DNA from 2 places in the Burkholderia sp. MSh2 genome. Region 1 is predicted to be linked to the other one. Evidence: predicted binding sites of a transcription regulator. Region 1 holds the regulator's gene; the other holds the start of a gene.
What was found. The regulator FliA, encoded in region 1, starts transcription of late flagellar genes. The targets are predictions, from matches to a motif close to CTAAAGTTTNNNNNNNNNNNGCCGNTA.
Positions count from the first base shown of each region.

Region 2: motA (flagellar motor stator protein MotA) is a predicted target of FliA. The motif match lies at 7,093-7,119, and genes of this name have one in related genera.

Region 1 covers NZ_JPGM01000004.1:51,769-62,137, reverse strand. Annotated here, with positions in the region: gene GQ57_RS02780 (DUF3443 family protein) at 1-204, shown strand, start outside; gene GQ57_RS02775 (hypothetical protein) at 547-951, opposite strand; gene GQ57_RS02770 (DUF805 domain-containing protein) at 1,327-1,707, shown strand; gene flhB (flagellar biosynthesis protein FlhB) at 2,016-3,233, shown strand; gene flhA (flagellar biosynthesis protein FlhA) at 3,230-5,329, shown strand; gene flhF (flagellar biosynthesis protein FlhF) at 5,326-7,095, shown strand; gene GQ57_RS02750 (nucleotide-binding protein) at 7,088-7,906, shown strand; gene GQ57_RS02745 (RNA polymerase sigma factor FliA) at 7,929-8,663, shown strand; S-adenosyl-L-homocysteine riboswitch at 8,729-8,838, shown strand; gene ahcY (adenosylhomocysteinase) at 8,871-10,289, shown strand.
Region 2 covers NZ_JPGM01000026.1:106,176-116,544, reverse strand. Annotated here, with positions in the region: gene GQ57_RS17660 (MgtC/SapB family protein) at 164-844, shown strand; gene GQ57_RS17655 (DeoR/GlpR family DNA-binding transcription regulator) at 889-1,656, shown strand; gene GQ57_RS17650 (molybdopterin-dependent oxidoreductase) at 1,788-2,279, shown strand; gene GQ57_RS17645 (winged helix-turn-helix domain-containing protein) at 2,356-2,721, shown strand; gene GQ57_RS17640 (DUF2325 domain-containing protein) at 2,838-4,184, opposite strand; gene GQ57_RS17635 (hypothetical protein) at 4,295-4,840, opposite strand; gene motB (flagellar motor protein MotB) at 5,088-6,044, opposite strand; gene motA (flagellar motor stator protein MotA) at 6,055-6,924, opposite strand; gene GQ57_RS17620 (patatin-like phospholipase family protein) at 7,387-8,313, shown strand; gene GQ57_RS17615 (aldehyde dehydrogenase family protein) at 8,548-10,029, opposite strand; gene speB (agmatinase) at 10,058-10,369, opposite strand, start outside.

The DNA of each region.
Region 1 (10,369 bases):
GTGGCCGCGACGGTGTCGATGTCCGTCGCGAACGCGGATTCGCTGTTCGCGAACTCGTCGACGTTTGCGTTCAACGACATCGCGGGCCCGTTCGGTTCGTCCGCGTGGCTCGACATCGGCCTGCCGTACTTCTACGGCCGGACGATCTACATCGGGATGGACAAGACCGCGAGCGGCGGCCCGGCGCCTTTCGTCGCGTTCTGACGCGGCGCGGCCGTACGCTGGAGCAAGGGGGGCGAGAAATCGCCCCCTTTTTTTATCCGTGCGCCGCGCGCGTACGGCGGAGCGAACCGGACGGCCGCAGCACGCGCGCGCAGTGCGGCGGGAGGCGCGACCGCTCCGGCGTGCCGGCGCAAGTCGTGTCCGTGCGGATGAACGGAACGGATCGCGGGCGAACCGGCGCGCCGGGCGCGCGATGGCGCAGGCGATGGCGATGCGGACGCTCGATCCCGGCGCGCTGCAGGCGGCGCCGGCCGGTCGCGGCCGGCGGCGCGGGGCCGCGATGCACGGGAACGGCCTCCGGCCCGCGCCCGGCGCGAACCGGCGCTAGGCCGGTGGCCGGCCGTTGCGCATCAGGAGCGTATGGTCGAGGAAGTGGTGGCCGGGCCCGTAGGCGGTGCTTTCGATCCGCACCGCGTCGGCCGGTGCGACCGCACGCCCGGCCGCGTCGACCGACACCGATTCGATCTCGACGACCGGCACGCACCATGCCGCGCGCGCCCGTTCGGTCGGCTCGCCGCGCGTGTCGAAGCAGCGGAACGTGAAGCTCTCGGAGTAGTCCTGCGCGCGCAAGGTCCTCGTCGAGCCGTTCCACGCATCGTGCAGGGCGATCGTGCCGGGGTGCGGTGCGTCGGGCGCCTGCGCGCCGGGCGGCAGGGCCGGCGTGCCCGCGCAGCCGGCGGCCAGCGCGCAGGCGAGCGACAGCGACGGGACGAGCGGATGACGGAGCATGATGCGGTTCGGCCGGCCGGGAAATGGCGAAGGGTAGCGCGATTCGCGCGTTCGCGTAATACCGGCGGGTTAATCGAATCCCGCATGCCCGTGCCGATTATCGATCGAACCCGGTTTCATGCGCATGTAATCAAATTCAGGATTATCGGGGGCTGCAGTTTCTGTCAGGTTTTCGAGATTGTGAAAATGACGCGGCACGCAAGCCCGTGGCGCGGCGTTGCGCTATTGCAGCCGTTTCCGCGTCGCGCCGGCGGACGGCCAGTACAGGCGGGCAAGCCGGCCTGCACGCGAAAAGAGATGGAGCTTGCCGACATTCAAACATATAATGCCGGCGTTGTTTCCGGGGTGCCAATATATAACAGGAGGGTAATAAAGATGAATTTCTCTGAAGCCGTTCGTACCGTACTTAATAAATACGCGACATTCGAAGGCCGGGCGCGTCGTGCCGAATACTGGTATTTCGCGCTGCTGAGCTGCATTCTGTCGATCGTCGGCCAGGTCATCGGCGCGGTGGGCCGTGACGCGGGCGTGATCACGCTGCTGCTGCTCGGCGTGATTTTCCTGATTTCGCTGGCCCTGATCATTCCGGGCATCGCGGTCAGCGTGCGCCGCCTGCACGATACGGGCCGCTCGGGCTGGTTCCTGCTGATCGGGCTCATTCCGATCATCGGCGGCATCCTGCTGCTCGTGTGGATGTGCTCGCGCGGCACCGAGGGCCCGAACCGCTTCGGCGCGGACCCGATCCCGGCGGTCTGACCGACGCCTGCCCCGGCGCGCGTCGCGTCGCGCCGGGGCCCGATTTTCCCGCGGCTTGCGCCGCGGCGTTGCACCATTTCCCCGCCCGACACCGTCGCCGTCCCGCCCGGGACCGACGCTTCGCGATCCCGCCGACCGCCGCGCCGTATCGCCGTTCCGGCCCGTTCCGGCCCGCTTTGCGCCGGCCCGCCCGATTCCCCGAAATACCCCCCTTTCCCGGCTTTCCTCGACCGATCGCTGGTTGACGCCTCCATGAATAATCGGTGTCACTGGAAAACGGCATTCCGCCGTACCCGACTGGAGGCCCCGTGGCAGACGAGAGCGATCTCGACAAGACCGAAGCCGCCACTCCGAGACGCCGTGCGAAGGCGCGCGAGGAGGGGCAGGTCGCGCGCTCGCGCGAACTGGCGTCGTTCGCGCTGCTCGCGGCCGGGTTCTACGGCGCGTGGTTGCTCGCCGGTCCGTCGGGTGGCCATCTGCAGGCGATGCTGCGCGGCGCGTTCACGTTCGATCGCGCGACCGCGTTCGACACGAACCGGATGCTGTCGGCGGCCGGCAGCGCGAGCCTCGAAGGCTTTGCCGCGCTGCTGCCGCTCCTCGCGCTCACCGGCCTCGCCGCGTTGCTCGCGCCGATGGCGCTCGGCGGCTGGCTGATCTCGCAGAAAACGTTCGAGCTGAAGTTCGACCGCCTGAACCCGATCTCGGGCCTCGGCCGGATCTTCTCGATCCAGGGGCCGATCCAGCTCGGGATGTCGGTCGCGAAGACGCTGGTCGTCGGCGGGGTCGGCGGCGTCGCGATCTGGCGCAGCAAGGACGAACTGCTCGGCCTCGCGACGCAGCCGCTCGGCGCGGCGCTGCCCGATGCGCTGCACCTGGTCGCGGTGTGCTGCGGCACGACGGTCGCCGGGATGCTGGTGGTCGCCGCGCTCGACGTGCCTTACCAAATCTGGCAGTACAACAAGAAGTTGCGCATGACGAAGGAAGAAGTGAAGCGCGAGCATCGCGAGAACGAAGGCGATCCGCACGTGAAGGGGCGGATCCGCCAGCAGCAGCGCGCGCTCGCGCGCCGCCGGATGATGGCGGCCGTGCCGACGGCCGACGTGGTCGTCACGAACCCGACGCACTTCGCCGTCGCGCTGAAATACACGGACGGCGCGATGCGCGCGCCGAAGGTCGTCGCGAAGGGCGTGAACCTCGTCGCCGCGCGCATCCGCGAACTCGCATCCGAACACAACGTGCCGCTGCTCGAGGCGCCGCCGCTCGCACGTGCGCTGTATCACAACGTCGAACTCGAGCGCGAGATTCCCGGCTCGCTGTACGCGGCCGTCGCCGAAGTGCTCGCGTGGGTCTACCAGCTCAAGCGCTTCCGTTCGGAAGGCGGCGCGTTCCCGGCGGTGCCGGTCGATCTCGACGTGCCGGCCGAACTCGACAAGGGCGCGTCGGTGTCCACCGACGACGAACGCGAGGAAGCCGAAGACTCGCTCGGCAAGCCGGGTCGCAACGGCACGCCGGGGGCCGCCGCATGAGCACGCCGACCGGACTGTTCGCGAAGCGCCCGAACATGCTCGCGGGTACCAACCTGCGCGCGCTCGCGGGCCCGATCCTCATCTGCATGATCCTGGGGATGATGATCCTGCCGCTGCCGCCGCTGCTGCTGGATCTGCTGTTCACGTTCAACATCGCGCTGTCGGTGATGGTGCTGCTCGTCAGCATGTACACGATGAAGCCGCTCGATTTCGCGGCGTTCCCGAGCGTGCTGCTGTTCTCGACGCTGTTGCGCCTGTCGCTGAACGTCGCGTCGACGCGCGTCGTGCTGCTCGAAGGCCACACCGGGCCGGACGCGGCCGGCCAGGTGATCGAGGCGTTCGGCCACTTCCTCGTCGGTGGCAACTTCGCGGTCGGCATCGTCGTGTTCGTGATCCTGATGATCATCAACTTCATGGTGATCACGAAGGGCGCGGGGCGGATCGCCGAAGTGTCCGCGCGCTTCACGCTCGACGCGATGCCCGGCAAGCAGATGGCGATCGACGCCGACCTGAACGCCGGCCTGATCAACGAGGAACAGGCCCGCAAGCGCCGCCAGTCCGTCGCGCAGGAAGCCGAGTTCTACGGCTCGATGGACGGTGCGTCGAAGTTCGTGCGCGGCGACGCGATCGCCGGCCTGATCATCATGGCGATCAACGTGATCGGCGGCCTGATCGTCGGGATGGTCCAGCACGACATGAGCTTCGCCGCGGCCGGCACCAACTACACGTTGCTGACGATCGGCGACGGCCTCGTCGCGCAGATCCCGTCGCTCGTGATCTCGACCGCGGCCGGCGTGATCGTGTCGCGCGTCGCGACCGACGAGGACATCGGCACGCAGATCACCGGCCAGCTGTTCACGAACCCGCGCGTGCTGACGATCACCGGCGCGATCATCGTGCTGATGGGGCTGATCCCGGGGATGCCGCACTTCGCGTTCCTCGCGCTCGGCGGCGGCGCGATCTGGCTGGCGCGCACGCAGACCCGCCGCGCGGCGGCCCGCAAGGCGGCCGGCGACGTGACGGACATCGCGCCGCCCGCGGCGCTGCCGTCCGACAGCCATGAGGCGACCTGGGACGACGTGCAGCTGATCGACCCGCTCGGGCTGGAAGTCGGCTACCGGCTGATCCCGCTCGTCGACAGGAACAGCGACGGCGAACTGCTCAAGCGCATCAAGAGCATCCGCAAGAAATTCGCGCAGGAAATCGGCTTCCTGCCGCCGGTGATCCATATCCGCGACAACCTCGAACTGCGGCCGAACGCGTACCGGATCGCGCTGAAGGGCGTCGAGATCGGCGTCGGCGAAGTGTTCCCGGGCCAGTGGCTCGCGATCAACCCGGGCCAGGTCACGGCCGCGCTGCCGGGCGCCGTCACGCAGGACCCCGCGTTCGGGCTGCCGGCCGTGTGGATCGACGTCGCGATGCGCGAACAGGCGCAGGTGTACGGCTACACGGTGGTCGACGCGAGCACGGTCGTGGCGACGCACCTGAACCATCTCGTGGTCCAGCACGCGGCCGAGCTGCTCGGCCGCCAGGAAGTGCAGGCGCTCGTCGAGCGCACCGGCAAGGACGCGCCGTCGCTCGTCGAGGACCTCGTGCCGAAGACGATCTCGCTGACGACGCTGCAGAAAGTGCTGCAGAACCTGCTCGAGGAAGGCGTGCCGATCCGCGACATGCGCACGATCCTCGAGGCCGTGTCCGAACATGCGGGCCGCGGCGACGCGTTCGAGATCACCGCCGCGGTGCGGCTCGCGCTCGGTCGCGCGATCACGCAGCAGTGGTATCCGGGCGTGGGCGAGATGCAGGTGATGGGCCTCGATTCGAATCTCGAGCGCGTGCTGTCGCAGGCGCTCGCCACCGGCGCGAATCCGGGCCTCGAGCCCGGCCTGGCGCACAACCTTCTGACCGGTACGCAGCAGGCGATGCTGCGTCAACAGAATCTCGGGCTGCCGCCCGTGCTGCTCGTGCAGCACGCGCTGCGCGCGATGCTCGCGCGTTTCCTGCGCCGCAGCCTGCCGCAATTGAAAGTGCTGTCGTATGCCGAAGTGCCGGACACACGCACGATCAAAGTCGTTAACGTCATCGGGGGTTCCGCTTGAACATTCGCAAATTCACCGGCGCTACGAGCCGCGACGCCCTCCGTCTCGTGCGCGAGGCGCTCGGCGCCGACGCGGTCGTGCTGTCGAACCGCACGCTCGATGACGGCAGCGTGGAAATCGTCGCCCTCGCCGATTCGGACCTCGCCGCCGTGGCGCCGCCGGCCGCGGTGCGGCCGCGGCTCGCCATGCCGCGGCTGCCGGAATCCGTGCCGGCCGCCGCGGTGCCGGGCATCGTGTCGCGCCCGGGTGCGGCGCTGGGCCGCCCGGCCGTCAATCCGTACGCCGCCGACGAAGGCGGGCTGCCGGACGTGTTCTCGTCGGTCTTCGGCGCGAGCGCCGAGGCGGACGAGACAGCGGCGCACCTGCCGGCGGGCGACGTGGACGCGCCGGACGCGGCCGCGCCGTCGATCGCGGCACCTGCTGCCGCCGCGCCGGCCGCCGGTACGCCGGCCCCTGCTTCCGAACCCGCGCCGTGGCTGGTCGAGCACGCGAAACGCCTGACGCAGCAGCGCGACGCGCTGATCGCGCGCGCGCAGGCGACGCCCGCCGCGCCGCAAGCGAGCGCGCCCGCGCCGCAGCCGCAGCCGGCCGCGAGCGCGACGCCGCCCGACTGGGCGCGCGAGATCGTGCGCGACGCCGAACGCCGGATGCCGGCCGCCGCCGTGCGCGCGCAGGAAGCGAGCGCCGCGCAGGCCGCGCGGGCGGCCGAGCGCACGCGCCTGTCCGCCGACACGGCCGCCGCGGTGGCCGATGCGGTGAAGTCGCGCATCGAGCGGATCGTCAATGACACGGTGATGCAGGAGCTCGGCGAACTGCGCGGGCGGATGGACGAGCAGTTCGACAGCCTGATGTGGCACGACCGCCAGCGCCGCAGCGCCGTGCATGGCGCGCTGACGAAGCACCTGTTTGCCGCCGGCTTCTCCGCGCAGCTCGTGCGGATGCTGGTCGACAACCTGCCGTCCGGCGATGACATGCAGAGCTTCGAACAGGCCGCCGAGTGGGCGCAGTCGGTGCTCGCGGCGAACCTGCCGGTGCTCGACAGCGAGGATGCGCTGATGGAGCGCGGCGGCGTATTCGCGCTGATGGGGCCGACGGGCGTCGGCAAGACGACCACCACCGCGAAGCTGGCCGCGCGCTGCGTGATGCGCTTCGGCGCGAGCAAGGTCGCGCTGCTGACCACCGACAGCTACCGGATCGGCGGCCACGAGCAGCTGCGCATCTTCGGCAGGATTCTCGGCGTGCCGGTGCACGCGGTGAAGGATGCGGGCGATCTCGCGCTCGCGCTGTCCGAGCTGCGCAACAAGCACATCGTGCTGATCGACACGATCGGCATGAGCCAGCGCGACCGCGCGGTATCCGACCAGATCGCGATGCTGCACGGCGCGAACGCGCCGGTGCAGCGCCTGCTGCTGCTCAACGCGACCAGCCATGGCGACACGCTCAACGAAGTCGTGCAGGCCTACCGCAGCGCCGGCGAGCATCCGGATCTGGCCGGCTGCATCCTCACCAAGCTCGACGAGGCGACCCACCTCGGCGGCGTGCTCGACACGGTGATCCGCTACAAGCTGCCGGTCCACTACGTGTCGACCGGCCAGAAGGTGCCGGAGAACCTGTACGTCGCCTCGACCCGATTCCTGCTGAAGAGCGCGTTCTGCGTACCGCGCGACGGTTCGCCCTTCGTCCCGCAAGACGAGGACATGCCGACGCTGCTGTCCGCGCTGACCGCACGTTCCACCGCCGAGCTGCACGAGGTGCGATTTGGATAAACGGATCATCGACCAGGCTGAAGGATTGCGGCGCCTGCTGGCCGGGCGCACATCGCGGATCGTTGCGGTGGCGGGCGGGCCGGCGGGCGTCGGCTGCACGTCCACCGTCGTGAACCTGGCGGCGGCGCTCGCGTCGCTCGGCAAGGACGTGCTCGTCGTCGACGAGCGCGCCGACGTGCATTCGGCCAGCGCGACCCTTGCGGGCGCGTGGCTGCGCGAAGGCGAGCGCACGCGGGTGGCGGCCGGGTTCGGCCTGTGCGCGGCCGCGCGGTTCGCGCGCGCCGGCTATACCGATGCGCAGCTGAGCGACTTCATCGACGGCCCGGCCGACATCGTCCTCGTCGACGCGCAACTCGGCGCCGACGGCGCGTTCTCGGCGCTCGCGCGCGAGGCGCACGACGTGCTGATCGTCACGCGGGTTGCCGCGCAGGCGATCACCGAGGCGTACGCGTGCATGAAGCGGCTGCATTTCGCCCATGCGTTCGCGCAGTTCCGCGTGCTGACCAACCAGGTCGGCAGCCATGCGGACGCGAAGGTCGCGTTCGACAACCTCGCGGGCGTCGCGAGCCGCTACCTGACGGTGTCGATCGCCGATGCAGGCTGCGTGAGCGCGGATCAGCTCGTCGAGCATGCGCGCGAGCTGATGCGGGCGGCGGTCGACGCGTTTCCGTCGTCGGCGGCCGCGCGCGACTACCGGCAGATTGCCGCCGATCTGCTGTACTGGCCGATGCGTCCGGGTCCGGGCGCGGGGCGCGCCGTCCACGCGGGCGGCAAGCCGTCGTACGAGGCGGGCGCGGCACACGCCGCATGAGCGCCACCGGAAGGAGAGAGCCATGATGTACAACGCTCAAGGAAAGATGTCCCAGGCCGACGTGCTCGCGCAATATGCGCCGCTCGTGCGTCGTCTCGGGCTGCAGCTCGTCGCGAAGATGCCGGCGAGCGTCGATCTCGACGACCTGATCCAGGCCGGCATGATCGGCCTGATGGATGCCGCCGGCCGCTACAAGGAAGACCAGGGCGCGCAGTTCGAGACCTACGCGACGCAGCGCATCCGCGGCGCGATGCTCGACGAGCTGCGCAGCAACGACTGGCTGCCGCGCAGCCTGCGCAAGACGTCGCGCGAGGTCGAGCAGGCGGTGCACCAGGTCGAGCAGCATCTCGGTCGCTCGGCGAGCGAGGCCGAGATCGCGCAGCACCTGAACATGCCGCTCGACGAATACCAGGGGATGCTTCAGGACCTGCACGGCAGCCAGCTCATCTACTACGAGGATTTCGATCGCGCGGCCGACGACGAGCCGTTTCTCGACCGCTACCGCGTCGATCACGCCGACCCGCTGTCGGCGCTGCTCGACGAGCACCTGCGCGAGGCGCTCGTCGAGGCGATCGAGCGGCTGCCCGAGCGCGAGAAGCTGCTGATGTCGCTGTACTACGAGCGGGGTCTGAATCTGCGCGAGATCGGCGCGGTGCTCGAAGTGAGCGAATCGCGCGTGTGCCAGTTGCACAGCCAGGCCGTCGCGCGCCTGCGCGCACGGCTGCGCGAACAGGCGTGGGTCGGCGCCGAGTCCTGACCCTTTCGTGGCGGTCGCGCGCGCGGATGCGCATTCCGCGCGCCGATTTGCTACAATCCTTCCCGTTTTCCGAGGAGCGTTGCGACGGGCCGTCCCAGGCCCGCCAGGCTCGGAAAGCTTCACCAAGCAGCCGGCGAATGCGCCGGCCCCGCTTCCTGAACGGCGCTCACGTCACCAATCTAGAAACTTTTTAGAAAGGAGGGCGTGATGAACGCCATTATCGATACCCAGGCTTCCAAGGATTACGTCGTCGCCGATCTGGCACTGGCCGGCTGGGGCCGCAAGGAACTGAACATCGCCGAGACCGAAATGCCGGGCCTCGTGCAGATTCGCGACGAATACAAGGCGCAGCAGCCGCTGAAGGGCGCGCGCATCGCCGGTTCCCTGCACATGACGATCCAGACGGGCGTGCTGATCGAGACGCTGAAGGCGCTCGGCGCGGACGTCCGCTGGGCCTCGTGCAACATCTTCTCGACGCAGGATCACGCCGCGGCCGCGATCGTCGAGGCCGGCACGCCGGTGTTCGCGTACAAGGGCGAGTCGCTCGACGAGTACTGGGAGTACTCGCACCGCATCTTCGAATGGCCGAACGGCGAATTCGCGAACATGATCCTGGACGACGGCGGCGACGCAACGCTGCTGCTGATCCTCGGCTCGAAGGCCGAGAAGGACCGTTCGGCGATCGCGAAGCCGACCAACGAGGAAGAAGTCGCGCTGTACAAGTCGATCGCGAAGCACCTCGACATCGACGCGAACTGGTACTCGAAGCGCCTCGCGCACATCAAGGGCGTGACCGAGGAAACCACGACCGGCGTGCACCGCCTGTACCAGATGGAAAAGGACGGCCGCCTGCCGTTCCCGGCGTTCAACGTGAACGATTCGGTCACGAAGTCGAAGTTCGACAACCTGTACGGCTGCCGTGAATCGCTGGTCGACGGCATCAAGCGCGCGACCGACGTGATGATCGCGGGCAAGGTCGCGGTCGTCGCGGGCTACGGCGACGTGGGCAAGGGTTGCGCGCAGTCGCTGCGCGGTCTGGGCGCGACCGTGTGGGTCACCGAAATCGATCCGATCTGCGCGCTGCAGGCGGCGATGGAAGGCTACCGCGTCGTGACGATGGAATACGCGGCCGACAAGGCCGACATCTTCGTGACGGCGACCGGCAACTACCACGTGATCAACCACGACCACATGAAGGCGATGCGCCACAACGCGATCGTCTGCAACATCGGTCACTTCGACTCGGAAATCGACGTCGCGTCGACCCGCCAGTACCAGTGGGAAAACATCAAGCCGCAGGTCGACCACATCATCTTCCCGGACGGCAAGCGCGTGATCCTGCTGGCGGAAGGCCGCCTCGTGAACCTCGGCTGCGCGACCGGCCACCCGTCGTTCGTGATGTCGAACTCGTTCGCGAACCAGACGCTCGCGCAGATCGAGCTGTTCACGCGCGGCGAACAGTACGAGAACAAGGTGTACGTGCTGCCGAAGCATCTCGATGAAAAGGTGGCGCGCCTGCACCTCGCGCGTATCGGCGCGAACCTGTCCGTGCTGTCGGACGAGCAGGCTTCGTACATCGGCGTCGGGAAGGAAGGCCCGTTCAAGCCGAACCACTACCGCTACTGATCCGTTGCGCCGCCGCCGCGGCGCCGGATCGCCGGCCGCCGCGGCGCGCCTTCGGGCGCCCGCGGCGGTCATTGATCGTA
Region 2 (10,369 bases), on a different contig from region 1:
GAAACAAACGAACTCGGGTCTGGCTTTGTATTTTTTCGTACCGTATATTAGAAAACACAAAATCGCAACATCGCACAAAAATACAACCTGCCGGTCGCCGGATGCGGCCGGCGGGCCGCACTTCACCGGATGGGTAAATCAGGTCAAGCCAAGGAGGCCCCGAATGATCAGCCAGATGGAAATCGTTTCCCGCCTGTTGCTGGCGGCATTGCTCGGCAGCATCGTCGGCATCGAGCGCGAGCGCCTGTCGTGGGCGGCCGGGTTGCGCACGCACATGCTGGTGGCGGTGGGCGCCGCGCTCGTGATGGTCGTGTCGGCGTTCGGCTTCGCCGATATCCAGAACGCGCGGAACGTGTCGCTGGACCCGTCGCGCGTGGCCGCGCAGGTCGTGTCGGGCATCGGCTTCCTCGGCGCCGGGTCGATCATGCTGCGCGGCGAGATCATCCGCGGCCTGACCACCGCGGCGAGCCTGTGGGTCGTCGCGGCGGTCGGGCTGGCCGTGGGCGGCGGCATGTACGTGGCCGCGATCGCGGCCACGGCTATCGTGCTCGCGATCCTGGCCGGCCTGAAGCCGATCGAGAAGCGCTTCTTCGCCACGCGGCAGCGCTGGGGCGTGCGCATCCTCGCGTGCCGCGGCGCCGTGAAGCTGACGTCGCTGCAGGCGATGCCGGGCATCGACGCGGCGCGCATCGTGCAGTTCGTGATCGAGCGGGACGACGCCGCGCCCGACGACGACCGTATCCACCTGGTGTTCGCAAAGATGACGAGCAGCGAGTTCCAGGCGGTGCGTCAATCCCTGCAGACCCTCGTCGGCATCAAAAAGATGGAAGAGAGCGCAGCGTAGACGGCCGTTCGAATACCATTGACGAATATTTTCGGGGACAAGTCATGTGGCAAGAAGAGCGATATCAGAGGATCCGACTTCTGTTATCGAAGATGCAGCGCGTTTCCACCGACCGGATCATGGCCGACCTGAACGTGTCGCGCGAAACCGTGCGCCGCGATCTCGTCGACCTCGAAGCGCTGGGCGAGCTGAAGCGCGTACACGGCGGCGCGGTGCAGGTGGGCGACGAAGCGCCGATCGCCGAACGCGCGCAGACGCACGTGAAGTCGAAGCTGGCGATCGCCCGGGCGGCCGCGCGGCTGGTCGCGGGCTCGCAGACGCTGTTCATCGACGCGGGCACGACCACGATGCTGCTGGCCGACGAACTGGCCAAGCTGTCGGGCCTCACGATCGTCACGAATTCGATCGACGTCGCGCTGAAGATGCGGTCGAGCGACCCGGCGCACACGAGGAACGAGACGATCCTGCTCGGCGGGACGATCGGCGCCCGCGCGGCCGCGACCGTCGGCGACGGCACGGTCGCGGAAATCTTCCGCTACCGCGCCGATCTCGCATTGCTGTCGCCGGTCGGCGTCGATTCCGTGCGCGGCGCGACCAACTTCGACCGGATGGAAACCGAAGTGGCGCGCGCGATGGTGAGCAACGCGGCGGAAGTCGCGATCCTGGCCGATTTCAGCAAGCTCGGCACGAACAGCCGGATCAGCTTCTGCGAGCCGGCGCGGATCGGCACGCTCGTGACGGACCGGAAGGCGGAATCGGCCGACAGCTTCAAGCGTCTCAGGAAGGTCGTCGGGCGCGTCGTGCTGTCGTAGCGCGGGGCACGATCGGCCGCCGTTATGCCGCGCATGCGGCAGGCATGCCGCCGGCCGTGGCGATCGCGGCGTAATATATCCGCCGATACGACGCAGGCCCGCCCACCGGCAGGCCGTCACGGAGGCGGGCGATGGATACGGAAAGGACGGCGGCGCCCTCGGCGCAACAGGCGGAGGCGGGCTCGATCGCGCTGACGGGCGCGTTCGTGCGGCCGATGACGGTGACGCTCGACGATCTGCGCCGGCACGCGAGCGCGACGGCCGAGCCGTTCGACCTGCGCTGCTTCACGACGAACCGCTTCATCCGCTCGGTCGCGCCGTATCGCGGCGCGCGGCTGAAGGACCTGCTCGACGCGGCCGGGCTGCGCAACGATACGCCGGGCGACTTCAAGCGCATGGTGTTCGTCGCGCATGCGCACGACGGCTACGCGGTCACGTTTTCCTGGCATGAACTGTTCAACACGCCAGTCGGCGAACACGTGATCGTCGCGTTCGAATGCGGCGATACGCCGCTGTCGATCGACGACGGCGCGCCGCTGCTGTTCTCGGGCGCCGATCTCCTGCCCGCGCCGCGCCACGTGAAGCGGCTGGCCGGCATCGTCGCGCGCGTGCTCGAGGTCTGAGCGGGCGCCCGGCGCCGGCGTTTGCCGTGGCGGCCATCGTGTATGCTTGGCCGCATCGTTCAAAGGGCGGCACAACATGAAGACACCGGTACACCCCAAGCCTGAGGTGCGGTTCAGGATGCGGATCCAGCAGGCCGACACGATCGCGCTGGGCCCGGGCAAGGTTGCGCTGCTCGAAGCCGTGCGCGAGCACGGTTCGATTTCGGCGGCGGCGCGCAGCCTGCAGATGTCGTACCGGCGTGCGTGGCTGCTGATGGACGAACTGAACCGCTCGCTGAAATCGCCGGCGATGGTGTCCGAACATGGCGGTCAGAGCGGCGGCGGCAGTGTGCTCACGCCGGTCGGCGAGGAGATCATCCGGCTCTATCGCGAGATCGAGGCGCGTGCTTACGCGGCGTGCGCCGACGACATCACCGCGCTCACGAAGATGGTGCGGCGCTGAAGGGGGCTCCGTGCGAACGCTCGCGCGGAGCCGGCTCCCGCTGACGACCGGCCTGCACCGGCCCGCCGAGGGGCCGCGCAACGGCGAACGCGTCGCAGCGAATCGGGCCCTGGGCCCTAGCCGTGCCGCAGGCAGAAGCGCGGCGTGTCGCCCGCGGCGGCATCCGGCGTCATGACATTGCGCGCCTGCGCATCGAGCCGCCCGATCAGTTCGACGAAGCTGGCGACGCTGGCCGTCCGCAGCGGATAGTACGCGATGTGGTGGCGTTCGCAGATGCGCTTGAGCTGGTTCATCGAATCGTGGTCGATGCAGTCGACCGGGAACACCACCATCTGCGCGCCCGGTAGCGCCGCGGCCAGCAGGCCCTTGCGATCCTCGATGCCGCCGTCGTGCAGCGTCACGTCGCCGCCCGCCGCTTCGACGATCCGCGTGATCGCGCGGTTCGAGCCCGGGCGCCCGCCGACGTACACCACGCGCATGCCCTGCAGGATCGACAGCGGATCGATCGCGCGTTCGGCCGGGCTCTCCGTCGACGCCTGCACCGCCTGTTCGATCGCGCTCGCTTCGGCGCGCAGCGTCTTCACCATCGTCGTCAGGTCGTCGAGCCGCGCGCGCATCGCGCGGGCGCTCGCCTGTTCCGCGACGATCCGCTGCTCGGCCGCCTCGCGCCGGCTCGTGTGCAGCGCGAGCCGCTCGTCGCGCGCGGCCAGCGCCTCGCGCAGTTCGTGTACTTCGTCGCGCAATACGCTTTCAGCCGCCAACGGCTGCGCGTTCTGGCGCGCGGCGAGGGCGTCCCGTTCCTGCAGCGCCGCGTCGCGCTGCGCGCTCATCTCGTGCAGGCGCGCCTGCTGCCGTTCGATCTTCGCGTGCAGCGCCGCATTCTCTTCCTCCAGCGCGACGAGCCGCCGGATATCGGCGCGATTGGCCGCGCCGACCAGGTGCGACAGCATGTGCAGGTCGCCGAACGCGGCCTGGCGCACGCCCATCGTCGTGCGCGGATGCGTCATCAGCGCCCAGTAGGCGGGCGGAATGTCGCCGTTCTTCAGCGCGTCCTGCCACAGCGCGAGCAGCGCGTCGGCATCGTGTGCCTTGTCGAACAGGCGGATCGCGCCGGCGTAGCGCTCGTCGAGCGCCTTGTGCAACGCCTTGCCGCCGGCCGCGCCTTCGATCGCGAGTTCGACGGCCGCGTGGTGGATGTCGAGGTCGGTGGCGTGCTGGCGATCCAGGTCGGTGAATTTCGGCACGAGCTTGCGCAGTTCGTGCGTGGTCAGGCAGGTGCCGATGATCGAGCAGTGCAGGTGCGAATCGAGTTCGGACAGGCGCGCGCGGCGCTTCAGCTCGGCCTGTTGCGCGGCGGACGGCGCGCAGCATGCGTCGACCCGCGTGCCGGTCGACGCGGACGGATGACCGCCCGGCGACGAAAGATCCGCCGTGCGGGCCAGGCGAAAAGGCGGGGCGTGCATGTTGACCTCGATCCGGCGCGGTCGAGCCGGAGACGGATGCGCGAAAGATTCGCGAAATATACCACGGAATATAACGCTCGAAATTCCGGGGAAAGCGAGCAGCGGCGCGCTCAGCAGGGCACGGTCGCGCGCTCGGTGCGGGGCGGTGCGGACGGACCGGGCGCCGCCGGCGAAACGGGGAGGGATGGCGGCGCGTGACGCGCCATCACGGATTCGACGCACAGCCCGACGAGCAGCACGTCGGCACGCTCCAGCGCGGCCACCGCGTCGCGCATCGCGGCCGGGTCGTTGCTGAACGAATCGGAGAACACGTCGTCGCGGGTGCGTTCGAGGCGGCGCGCGTGCTCGATCGCCCGTTCGAGTTCGGGCAGGCGCGTGAAGCGGGCGGTGCGGGCCGCGTCTTCCAGCGTCGACAGCAGTTCGCGAAACCCCATGGCGGGCAGCGCGTCGTCCGGCGTGCCGTCGGCGTGCGCGGCCGGGAACATCCGGATGAAGCGCACGATGCTGCCGCGCAGCCGCCGGAACGCGTCGACGACATCCGTGACCTGCTGCGCGCGCGCGTCGCTCGACAGCGGCCTGAGCGCGCTGATCTTGCGCGCGAGCGGCTGTTCCCGTGCGGCGCGCTGCGGGGCGCGGTCCGTCGGCGTGCGGGGCATGGTGAATCTCCGGAAGTGCAGGTGTCGATATATTCTACGGAATATATCGGATGGGCAGAAAAACGGCGTCGTGCGCGAGACACGGCGCCGTCGGCGGCCCGAACACTCTCGCGGGCCGGTCGATGTCGCGCCCGGCCGTTCCGAACGCGACCATGAAGCGGGGGAGATGCGCAGTCGGGCGCGAGGATGTGCGCGGCGGCCGGACCCGTCGGACCCGTCCGGCCCGCTTGCGTGGCTGCGTTCGCGCCTAATGCGGCCGCGCGAGCGCCGCCGGCAGCACGGCGGCCCGGGCGCCGGCCGCTTCGTCCACGGTCGTCCTGCCGCCGTCCCGAAAGAACGCCTGCTCGGCGGCATTGTTCATCACGAGGATGCTGATGCGGCGATTGGTCGGCTCGTCCGCGACGTTCCGGTCGAGCGGCAGGACATCCGCGAGCCCGCGCACCTGGAGCAGCTTCTCTTCCCGCAATCCGCCGGCGACGAGCGCGCGCCGCGCGGCGTTCGCTCGATCGCTGGAGAGCTCCCAGTTCGAATAGCCGGCGGGGCCGTCGGGATACGGCGTCGAATCGGTATGCCCCGCGATCGACACGCGGTTTTCGACGTCGTCGAGTGCCGTACCGATCTGGGTGAGGATGGCGGTGGCATACGCTTCGGGTTGCGAACTGCCCGACGCGAACATCGGGCGCTTGAGCGTATCGACGATCTCGATGCGCAAGCCCTCGTGCGTGATCGCGATCCGGATCTGGTCCTGGTACGCGCGCAATGACGGGCTGTGCGTAATCGCCGCGGTCAGCTTTTCCTTCAGGCGTTCGAGCTTTTGCGTATCGACGATGCCGGCGAGTGCCGCGGGCGAACTGGCCGGCGCCGGTTGCGCGTTGGTGTCGATGGCCGGCGCCGGGTCCGACAGGTCGCGGCCGCCACCTTGCACGACGCTCGGACGAGGCGCCTGTGCATCTTTGCCGCCGGACAGGAGCGTCGACAGCGGCGTGTTGAAGTAATCCTCGATCCCCTGCCTGTCGTACTTCGAAACCGAGCCGAGGAGCCACATCAGCAGGAAGAACGCCATCATCGCCGTGACGAAGTCGGCGTAGGCGATTTTCCATGCGCCGCCGTGGTGGGCGTCGTGCTCCTCGCCTCGCTTGCGGCGCACGACGACGAGCGATGCCGGGACGGACTGCTTCGACGGGTTGGAGCGACTGTCGGCCATGACGCCTCCGTTACGCGGGCTTGGGCGACTTCGTTGCGCGGACGGCCTCGTCAAGCTCCTTGAAGCTCGGGCGATCGGCCGTGAACAGCACCTTGCGGCCGAATTCCACCGCCACCGCCGGCGCGTAGCCGCTCATCGACGCGAGCAGCACGGCCTTCACGCACTGGAACGGCTTGGCCGCGGCGCGGCCCTTCGCATTGAGCAGATCCGCGAGCGGACCGATGAAGCCATACGCGAGCAGGATGCCGAGGAACGTGCCGACGAGCGCGCCGGCGATCATCTTGCCGAGCACGGCGGGCGGCGCGCCGACCGAGCCCATCGTATGCACGACGCCCATCACCGCGGCGACGATGCCGAACGCCGGCAGGCCGTCCGCCATCTTCTGGATCGCATTGGCCGCGACCGACGCCTCCGCATGGTGCGTATGCAGTTCTTCATCCATGAGGTCCTGCATCTCCAGCACGTTCACGTTGCCGCTCGACATCATCCGCAGATAGTCGACGATGAAGTCGAGCAGGTGATGATCCTCGAGCACATGCGAGTACTTCTGAAACAGCGGGCTTTGTTCGGGCGCGTCGACGTCGGCCTCGAGCGCCATCATGCCGTCCTTGCGCGCCTTCTGCAGCAGCTCGTACAGCAGCGCGATCAGTTCGACGTATTGCTGTTTCGTATAGCCGCCGCCCTTGAAGCAGGTGGGCAGGCTCTTGATCGTCTTCTTCAGCGTCGTGACCGGATTGCTGACGACGAACGCGCCCAGCGCGGCGCCGAAAATGCACAGCAGTTCGAACGGTTGCAGCAAGGCCGGCACATGGCCGCCTACGCCGATAAAGCTGCCGATCACCGACCCGATCACGACGATCCACCCGATGGCTACGAACATGATTACCTCGTCCGCGACTTGCGCCGCTGCATGTGTTGTCGAAATGCGCGCGGGACGCCCGGTCGTCCCGCTCCATGCCCGCTCGGCCCCGGTTCGTCGCGTGCCGGATGCGGTTCGAGGCCTCCCGATGCGTCGCAACGCCATGGCCGTCGGCGGGTGTTGATGCAATAACGGCGATCGTCCGGACGACTGAACCCGTGATTCCGCGTATCGCGCGTGATTCACGGCCGGCACACGTTTGCGGGCGCCGATATGCGCGATTCTCTTGATCGAGGTCAAAAAGGGCGCGGTCTTCGCGCGAGGCCCCGTATGGATGCGATCCGGAAACGGCGCGGCGAACGACGTCACTGTCCCCAAATCGGGATCATGGCGGGATGCGGGGAGCGCGGCGCGGGTCGACCGCCCGGGGCCGCGTGCCGGCAGGGTTTTCATCAGGACATCCGGGGCGGCGTACGATCCATGATGGAGAACGCGCTGTCGCAGCCAACCGCAGGAGGGCGCACCGTGACGTCCGATTCCACTCCCTCGACCGCCTTCGTGTTTGCCGGCGGCGGCAGTCTTGGCGCGATCGAGGTCGGCATGCTCCGCGAGCTGGTCGCGAGCGGCGAACGGCCCGATTGCGTGGTCGGCGCGTCGGCGGGCGCGATCAATGCCGCCTATTTCGCCGGCCGGCCGGACGCGGACGGCGTCGCGATGCTCGCCGCGCTGTGGTGCAGGCTTCGCCGTCAGGACGTGATGCCGTTCTCGATGCGCAGCCTCGTCGCGATGCTGCTGCGCAACCGGCCCCATCTGGTCGAAGCCGATGCGCTGCGCCTGCTGCTGGAACAGAACCTGCCGTACCGGCGGATCGAGCAGGCCGCGTTGCCGCTCCACGTCGTCGCAACCGACGTGCTGAACGGCCAGGAAGTCGTGCTGTCCGCGGGCCCCGTCGTGGATGCCGTGCAGGCCAGCGCGGCCATTCCCGGCGTGTTTCCGTCGGTCAGCATCGGCGGCGTGGAACTCGTCGACGGCGGCGTCGCGAACAATACGCCGATCTCCGTTGCGATCGCGCTCGGCGTCAAGCGGATCGTCGTGCTGCCGGCCGGGTTCGCCTGCGCGTTGCGCGTACCGCCGCGCAGCGCGATCGCGCATGCGACGCACGCACTCACGCTCGTGATCGCGCGGCAACTGGTGCGCGATCTGGAGCTGTATGCGGCGCGTGCGCAAATCCATGTCGTGCCGCCGCTCTGTCCGCTCGACGTATCGTCATACGATTACTCGCGGTGCGCACAACTGATCGACCAGGCCGCGGAACGCACGCGCGCGTGGATCGATGCGGGTGGGCTCGCGCAGTGCGCGATTCCGGGCGGCCTGCGTGAGCACGATCATTCCGCGGCGTTGTCGCATTGAGGGGTGTTCGAGCGTCTGCAAGCTTACGAACGGCGAACGGCGAACGGCGAACGCCGAACGCCGAACGCCGAACGCCGAACGCCAAACGCCAAACGCCAAACGCCAAACGCCAAACGCCAAACGCCAAACGCGAGGCTCGCCCCCCGGAAACCAATGAAGAAAAAAACGGCGCCATGCACGAGACACGGCGCCGCGAACGGCCTGAACGGCCGCACTGGTCAGTCGATCAGTCCATCAGTCGATCGCGCGCATCGCGTGGCGCAGTTCCTGATAGCTGCGCAGCCCCGCGATGCCGAGTTCGCGGCCGATCCCGCTGAGCCCGAACCCGCCCCAGCACACGTGCGGATAGATGAGCTGCGGTGCGTTGATCCACACGAGCCCCGCGCGCACGCGCTGCTGGAATTGCTTCGCGATACCCGCGTCGCGCGTCACGACGGTCGCGACGAGCCCGTAGCGGGTGTCGTTCGCGAGCGCAATCGCTTCGTCGTCGGTGCGGAACGACTTCACGCACGCGACGGGGCCGAACACCTCGTCGGTCCAAAGCGGGTTGTCGGCCGCCGGCTCGGCGATCACGACGGGCGCCATGAAGAAGCCCGCGCCGCCGGCATCCGCCACCCGGCCGCTGAAGGCGACGCGTGCGCCCGCATCGATGCCGTGCCGGAGCATCGCCTCGACGCGCGTGCGCTGCGCGGCCGAGATCAGCGGCCCCATCGCGACCTGTGCCGAGGCGGGCGGCGCGACGACGAGCGCGCGCACGGCCGTCTCGAACGCGGCCATGAAGCTGCGGTACACGCTGTCGTGCACGAGGATGCGCGCGGTGGCCGAGCACATCTGCCCCGCGTTCGTGAAAGCACCGGCGACCGCGAGCGACACCGCGAGATCGAGATCGGCGTCGTCGCGCACGATCAGCGCCGACTTGCCGCCGAGTTCGAGCGTCACGCGCTTCATGTCGACGGCGGCGGCCTGCATGACCTTGCGGCCGGCCGCCGTGCTGCCGGTAAACGAAATCTTGTCGATCAGCGGATGCGCGGTCAGTGCCGCGCCAACCTCGGCGCCGCCGTTCACGACGTTGACGACGCCGGCCGGCACGCCGGCCTCGGCGACGATGTCGAGCAGCGCATGCTCGGCCGGCGACGTGAGTTCGGACGGCTTCAGCACGACCGCGCAGCCGGCCGCGAGCGCGGGTGCGAGCTTCCACGCGGTCGTGACCGTCGGGAAGTTCCACGGCATCACGAGCGCGGCGACGCCGACCGCGTCGTGGAAGCGTTCGGCCGTGACGGCGTCGCTCGGCAGCGCGACCGGTTCGGCCGCGAACAGCGCCGGGTCTTCGCACAGCGTCGCGTAGTACGCGAACGTCGCGGCGACGTCGCCGACATCGGCTTCGGCCTCGAACGGCGGCTTGCCGCTCACCTGCATCTGCAGCGCCGCAAGGCGCTCGCGCGAGGCTTCGACGCGCGCGGCGATCGTCGCGAGGATGCGGCCGCGTTCGGCCGGCGGCGTGTCGCGCCAGCCGGCGAATGCGTCGCGCGCGGCACGCACCGCGGCGTCGACGTGCGCGGCCGTCGCGAATTCCTGCCAGCCGATCGCCTCACCGGTCGACGCGTTGAAGATCGGCGCGCCGGGCGCGTCGGCATGCGCGCGCACGGGCCGGCCGGCGATGTGCGCCGCGGGCAGCACGAAGGTGGCGGTGGAACGGGAAAGTTCGGCGGTAGACATGCGGTTCATCCTGTCGAGGTCGGTCGGGTTAGCGGTAGGCGACGCCCGGCATCACGCAGAGCATCTCGAACGCGAGGTTCGCGCCGGTGAGCGCGGTGGTGCCGGTCGGGTCGTACGGCGGCGCGACTTCGACGAGGTCCGCGCCGACGATGTTCAGGCCTTTCATCCCGCGCACGATCTCGAGGCCCTGTTGCACCGTGAGGCCGCCGATTTCCGGCGTGCCGGTGCCGGGCGCGAACGACGGATCGAGGCCGTCGATGTCGAAGCTCAGATAGACCGGCGTGTCGCCGACACGTTCGCGCACCTGAGCCATCAGCGGCGCGAGCGACGTGTTCCAGCA